Regions from separate parts of the Paenibacillus sp. B2(2019) genome, predicted to be linked through region 2. Evidence: riboswitches for the same ligand, from Rfam matches in the RefSeq annotation. Region 2 holds a riboswitch; the other holds the start of a gene.
What was found. A riboswitch is a leader RNA that binds a small molecule or an ion and turns the genes downstream of it on or off. The one in region 2 is predicted to bind cyclic di-AMP.
Positions count from the first base shown of each region.

Region 1: another riboswitch for cyclic di-AMP. It lies ahead of PAENI_RS05790 (hypothetical protein); the one in region 2 lies ahead of PAENI_RS08785 (TrkH family potassium uptake protein).

Region 1 is NZ_VTZR01000003.1:44,543-47,932, forward strand. It holds gene PAENI_RS05780 (hypothetical protein) at 1-238, opposite strand, end outside; gene PAENI_RS05785 (hypothetical protein) at 255-746, opposite strand; cyclic di-AMP (ydaO/yuaA leader) riboswitch at 880-1,045, opposite strand; cyclic di-AMP (ydaO/yuaA leader) riboswitch at 1,466-1,655, shown strand; gene PAENI_RS05790 (hypothetical protein) at 1,846-2,262, shown strand; gene kdpF (K(+)-transporting ATPase subunit F) at 2,389-2,466, shown strand; gene kdpA (potassium-transporting ATPase subunit KdpA) at 2,479-3,390, shown strand, end outside.
Region 2 is NZ_VTZR01000011.1:99,493-102,882, forward strand. It holds gene PAENI_RS08785 (TrkH family potassium uptake protein) at 12-1,307, opposite strand; cyclic di-AMP (ydaO/yuaA leader) riboswitch at 1,442-1,623, opposite strand; gene PAENI_RS08790 (CPBP family intramembrane glutamic endopeptidase) at 1,938-3,390, shown strand, end outside.

The DNA.
Region 1 (3,390 bases), on a different contig from region 2:
TATCTATCGCTTCCTCTAGCCGGCAATGGTATATCATTCTGAGAAAAGAACTCCATTTAATAAGATCGAAAGTTTTGGTATTGGCAGAGATAAGACATGCCCCCCAGCTGCTACCTCCTTTACAAGTAAGTTTCAGGATGCCATAACGGCTGCCTTGATCAGCCTCCATTCCATAGTGAATAGGTTCAGGTGAATCAAAGACGAATACTTCTATGCGAGATAGTCTTCGCTGGTCCATGACAGGTTTCTCCTCCTTAGGTTTCCAAAAGCTTAAGATCTACATGGTGAATGACGTTAGCCTTCTCTATACAGGCGAGCATTTCAGCTTCATTCTCACAGACTGCGGCATGCTCCAGCCATAGTCCGAATTTCTGTTTGCGTATAACGGATAAATGTAAGGGGAAGGTGCTGCGGGATCTCATTACGTACCAACCGACAGCAACATCTTTCCACGGTTCCTTAAAAGCGGTGAGCCACGGAAAACGTTGGTGTGCTGACCAATCCTGCAGCTGTTGCTTTTCTCGGATACTTTTATATATTTCGTATATAATTGTTCGGTCCATACAGTATTCACAGGTAGATGGGCTGCTGAAATGGCGAAGTGATTCAATCTGCTTCTGACCAAAAGCATAGCCGACAATAGTTCTGTGATGATCCTCTTCGAACCACAACGCTCCAAAGCAAACATAATTTAGACTTATCGGCTCAAGTAGCCCTTGCTGAGTTCCCCAATAATAGTGTTTCATTCCTTTCACCCCGTCCAGCATGCTATCACCCTATAGATTCAGGTAACGCAAAAACCGCAGCAAGAGGAGGACCTCTGCTGCGGTTTTGGAATACAGGTATACACACACCTGTGCCAAAGCGTGGCGGATCAAGGGTCTCTCTCTTTACGCTTACGAGGTTAGCTGTCGGATTCGGACGGTGAGAGTCGCCCTACCTATGTGAGACTTGGACAGTCTCCTTCGGATTCACCCCAAGTAGGCCATGTGGCCTGATGGTTCCCCCGTTCCCTGCAAATACAGGAACTCAGCGTTGAATGTATTTTGTGAAATAGATTCAACCCGAATCATACTCTTTTCAAGGTGTTTCTGTAAAAACAGAAAGTGTTCTTTTGAGCGCGATTTAAACCAAATCCTGCCTACTACGACGGAAAAGGGAACCAAATAGGTATTTATTGCGAGTTATCGGGCTTCTTCCTCGCTTAATCTCGACTTCTTGTTTTCTTACCTATAAAGGCGATTTTTTGAGATTTCTACATTTGTGGTGAATAAAATCACATGGTATGCCCGCTTTTCGCTAATGGATTAAAACTCGAGTAAACAAGAGATATAGAGAGATTGGATATCAAGTAAGCGCTATCCAATACGAAAATAGTTTTTAATTTGCATTATTTTGGCATCAATCAGGTTTTACAATTCTTCCTGCATAAGGGTATGATTACTCCTGTTTCAACAACAATCGAATATTTGATCCGCTTAATTTCCGATAAGGAAAGCGGGGGAACCAACAATCGGCAGACGATGTGAGAGTCGGAAGCCGGTTATGGGGTGAATCCTGTAGAAGGTGCGAGTGAGCTCGCATCTATACAGGTAGGGCGACTCTCACCGCCCGAATCCGACAGCTAACCTCGTAAGCGTATGGAGAGAGGATGAGTGCAATGTGACCGCTAGCGAGCCACAGAGGAGAATCCTTTGTGGCTTTTTGCTGTGCTTTTTTAAGCAAAGCATTTATGGAAAACCTCACGAAGAGGTCGTTATATTCATCATTAGCGGTAGCTTTTCTTTCAAGATCAGGGTGATCAAGCTCTGATCTTACAAGCAAAGCATTTGAGGAGAATAAGAGATGACAGATCAGAATGAATATGTACTGGTATGTGCGCCAACGAAGGCAGGCGAACATTTTATTAAGCTTCTAAAATTCAGAGGCATTAAGATGGCCGGATTGACCAACAACTTGCCTGAGAAGGCCCTACTCGAAGAGATGGGGATTGAACAAGTCGTTCTAGTTGATACCCGCCATCAGAATACTTGGTTTCGCCCGCCGTTCCCGGTAGGACGGGTATATCTGTTCGAGAGCAGCTTTACGTTATGCTGCCGCTACATTCAGATGTGCCGCACCTGGACGACACAGCCGATTTTTGTAATCACAAGCTCAATAAATCCTAGATTGGTCTATAAAAGACTTGGTGCAAGTTATGTAATCTATTCTCACAGTGGTGATGCTGATTTTCTAATCGATAAATCACCTCATCAAGGATAAAAGAAGGAGTGCGGGAGATATGATGGATCTGTATATGGTGGCTTCGTTAGCTGTAATTTACGGGTTGTTTTATGGATTTATGCGCTGGTGCGCAGGTGTAGTTGAGGATACAGGGAGGGATAAGTTGTGATTCTAGTAATCGCTGTTACCCTACTTTTGTTTGTATATCTGGTTTACGCATTGATTCATCCGGAGAAATTTTAAGGAGGGGCATTCATGGGCATTTTGCAAATAGTTGCTGTAATCGTAATTCTTATCTTGCTGGTTAAGCCGATGGGCACGTATTTATATTATGTATTTTCTAATGAACCGAACCGTACGGATCGATGGTTTGGAGGCATGGAAAAAGGAATTTATAAGCTGATCGGCCTGAAAAAACGGGACGGAATGTCTTGGAAGAAGTATGCGCTCAGCTTTGTGTTAACAAATATCGTATTGGTTACTTTCAGTTACATTGTTCTTAGATTGCAGCGGGGATTGCCGTTAAACCCGAATGGAATTACGGATATGGAACAGACGCTTTCATTCAATACAGTGATCAGCTTTATGACCAATACGAACCTGCAGCATTATAGCGGGGAGACGGGGCTTTCGTATTTTTCACAAATGGCTGTCATCACGATGATGATGTTCACATCTGCAGCGAGCGGATTTTCTGTTGCGGTTGCCTTTGTCAGAGGAATCACGGGACGGAAATCAGTCGGGAACTTCTTCGAGGATTTCGTCAAAGCACATATTCGTGTGTTCATTCCGCTAGCTTTGTTAGTTTCATTGGTGCTGGTAGGACTACATGTGCCACAAACGCTCAAGCCATCACTTGAAGTCACTACACTAGAGGGCCAAACACAACAAATTGCTATCGGTCCAGTAGCTTCTTTAGAATCGATCAAACATCTGGGCACGAATGGTGGCGGCTTCTTCGGGGCCAATTCATCCCATCCTTTTGAGAACCCTAATCCACTTACGAACGTTCTGGAGATTCTCTCTATGTGGATGCTGCCAGCTTCGCTCCCTTATATGTACGGATTGTTTGCCAAGAACAAACGTCAGGGCTGGGTAATTTTTACCGCAATGATGACCTTGTTTGTTCTGCTATTAAGCCTAAACTTCTATGCTGAATCAAAAGGT
Region 2 (3,390 bases):
CGGATTAACTCCTATCCAATAATTATTTTACCTTCTGGGTGCTTATACAATGGTTTACCCTGTTTAGGTCCAAGCGCATACACTAATGTTAATGGACCTAGCCGACCTGCAAACATGGTCAGACAGATCAGAATCTTGCCGAAGATAGACAGTTCAGGTGTCAGCCCCATGGTTAGTCCCACCGTGGCAAAAGCTGAGGTCGTCTCAAATAATATCGCTAAGAAATTACTATCCTCTGTTGTGGACAGTAACATCGACACCGTGAGGACCAATAGCAAAGCGAGTAATGTTAACGTCAACGCTTTATAGATACGCTCCTGCGCCAATCGGTAACGGAACAGTACAACATCTTCACGTCCGCGCAGCATCGCGATTACTGCACCAATCATAATCGTAAAGGTTGTAGTCTTGACCCCGCCACCTGTTGATCCTGGAGATGCACCAATAAACATAAGAATAACCATAAAGAACTGTGAGGCTTGCCGCAGTCCGGCAATATCCACCGTATTGGCGCCAGCGGTTCGGGGCGATACCGACTGAAAGAATGCCGATAATATTTTGCCGCCGAAATTTAAATTCCCCAGTGTGCGCTGATTCGTAAATTCAAATATAAAAATAACCAAAGCGCCGATAAGAATAAGCCCTGCAGTGGTGGAGAGTACAACTTTGCTATGCAAAGATAATTTACGTTTGACACGAAACTCCACCAGATCCGACATGACAATAAAACCAATACCGCCAGAGACAATCAGAAACATCACCACGATGTTCACTAGCGGGTCATATACATAATCGGTTAAACTCCGGAAATCCCCGAAAATATCAAATCCAGCATTATTAAACATAGACACCGCATGAAATATTCCAAAATAAATGGCCTTTCCCAGTGGCATATCAAACGCCCAGCGTAAGGACAGAAGCACCGCTGCACAGCCTTCGATGACCAAGGAATAAATAAGTACTCTCCGGATCAGTCGAACAATCCCCTCCATAGAGCCTTGGTTCATTGCTTCCTGAAGGATCAGTCTGTCCCGCAAGGAAATTTTGCGTTTCATCATCATGGCAAATAAGGTCGCCATTGTCATAAACCCTAAGCCACCAACCTGGATAAGCACCATAATTACGGTTTTCCCAAAAATGGTGAATGTCGTCCCGGTGTCCAGCACCACAAGTCCTGTCACACAGGTGGCCGATGTTGCAGTAAACAACGCATCAATAAAACTCACAACATTCCCACTGGTGCTTGAAATGGGAAGCATAAGCAGCAAGGCTCCAATCAGAATGATCGATGCAAAACCAAGCACCATAATCTGAGGCGGAGAGAGCTTCAGGAACTTTGATTCAGAAACCCTGCGAAACTGTGAAGCCACTACGCTCACCCTCTTATCTAAATTTAAAGAATTCCAACAAAAAAAGCACTGGAAAACCAATGCTACCCTTGGTTCCTGCAGTAAATTAGCCTACGAGGTTAGCTGACGGATTCGGACTGTGCAGGCTGCCCTATTCGTTCCTAGAACGAAATTCACCCCTGATGAATAAAGACAACGCCTATGGCGTATACTCATCTTTTCATTACTTCTTATGGTTCCCCCGTTTTCACCTGAAATTCGGCTATATACAATTGCATACAAATTATATATGTTATTTCGATAAATCACAAAGACACTATTAATGGTGATTCATATGAAAAATGCGGTTTGGAGAGGATGTACCACTAAGAGTGCCTTTTCTCATCACTTTTCCGTGTTTTCCCTGCAATTGCATCGATTTTCATGAAAAATGAAGAAATAATCACCTTAAATTCATGGTATATATTCAGCTACCTATTCTATAATATCTCTATTACCCATAAAAAGAATATACGATGATTTTTGTAACTATCATGGCACTAATACTATAATGGAACATAACATTGTCAGTTTACAAGGAGGCGTTACATGAATCCCGTTGGCCAGCCCTTACAGCAACGTGCCCTCTCCAAGAGGCTCATCATCTCGGGCATTATCGGTCTTATTCTATTTATTATGTTTCAGATTGCTCCCTCGGTGCTAAATAGCCCTGCCGGGGAAGATACTACTGTCATCAGTAAGGCGGAAGCCCGCGACAAAGCCATATCATTCGCAGAACAAAAGCTGAACTACACCAAAGCACCAACCGATCAGTGGAATGTACTGTACGATACGGACTCTTCCTTTTATGGTTATATGTCCCGCGAGAAGCTTTTGGAGGACTATACAAAAAAGAAATTGGATCAACGATATCCTTTTGACATCTTTCGTGTAACACTTAGTCCTTCAGCGGAACAAGAGCCACTGATCTCTGTTGACCTCAATATGTATACTGGTGCAGTTGTCGCTTTCACACAAGGTGCAGAAGGATCAGGTACCGGATTACCAAACAATGTATCCACCAGTGCAAAAGAAGAGGACAAGGGTACTACCTTATCACTTGCACAAAAAGAAAGTCTTGCCCGTCCCTGGCTTCAGGAATGGGATGTAAATCCCGCCAAGCTGCAAATTGAATCGAATACGGGAAACTACGGGCTCGTGTATACAGATCGTTCCGTTCAGATCGGCGAATCCTTACTACACTATTATTTCGATTTCACTGGCGAACAGGTATCCAGCTTTAAAGCAGGATTCACCGCTCCAGCCTGGCATACCTCCTATGTAAAGGACCAGACCTCTCTCGCGGAAAAGTTTACTTTATTCGGCTACGGTTTGCCTACTTTAGCTTTAGGAATTCTGGCACTCATCTACAGCATACTTAGAAGAGAACATACCTCCTTTAAGCGTGGAATATTCCTAAGCTCAGCTTATTTTGTAATCATGATGATCAGCACCTATAATATGCTCCCTGAATCCTCAGGCGAAGGACTCGAGGCTCAGATAACTTCCGTCATAATGTTCATCATTTATGCCTTATATAGCCTCCTAATGTCCTCCCTGCTCTATTTTTCTTTAGTTGGAGGGGACGGCCTATGGAAAAAAGAAGAGGGGATGAACCCATGGCCTCGTGCTAAAGAGCCTGGCTATGGAAAATATGTTCTGGATAGTATCCGGGCTGGATACGTCTGGGCATTCGTGCTGCTAGGGGTGCAGACCCTTATGTTCATCGTATTATCACTTACCTTGCAGAACTGGTCCACTACTGACGCTACTCAATCTCCTTACAACATGAGATATGCTTGGCTGCTGCCCATCGTTGCATGGCTCGCTGGTTTATCCGAGGAAGCCATTTATCGTTTTTTCGGAATTCCTATGTTGAAAAAAGTATTCCGTAGCACGTTCATTGCTTGCCTGATCACCACGCTGGTTTGGGCGTTTGGCCATACGCTGTATCCGATCTATCCCATCAGTTCCCGTCCTATTGAGCTGACCGTGATCGGTT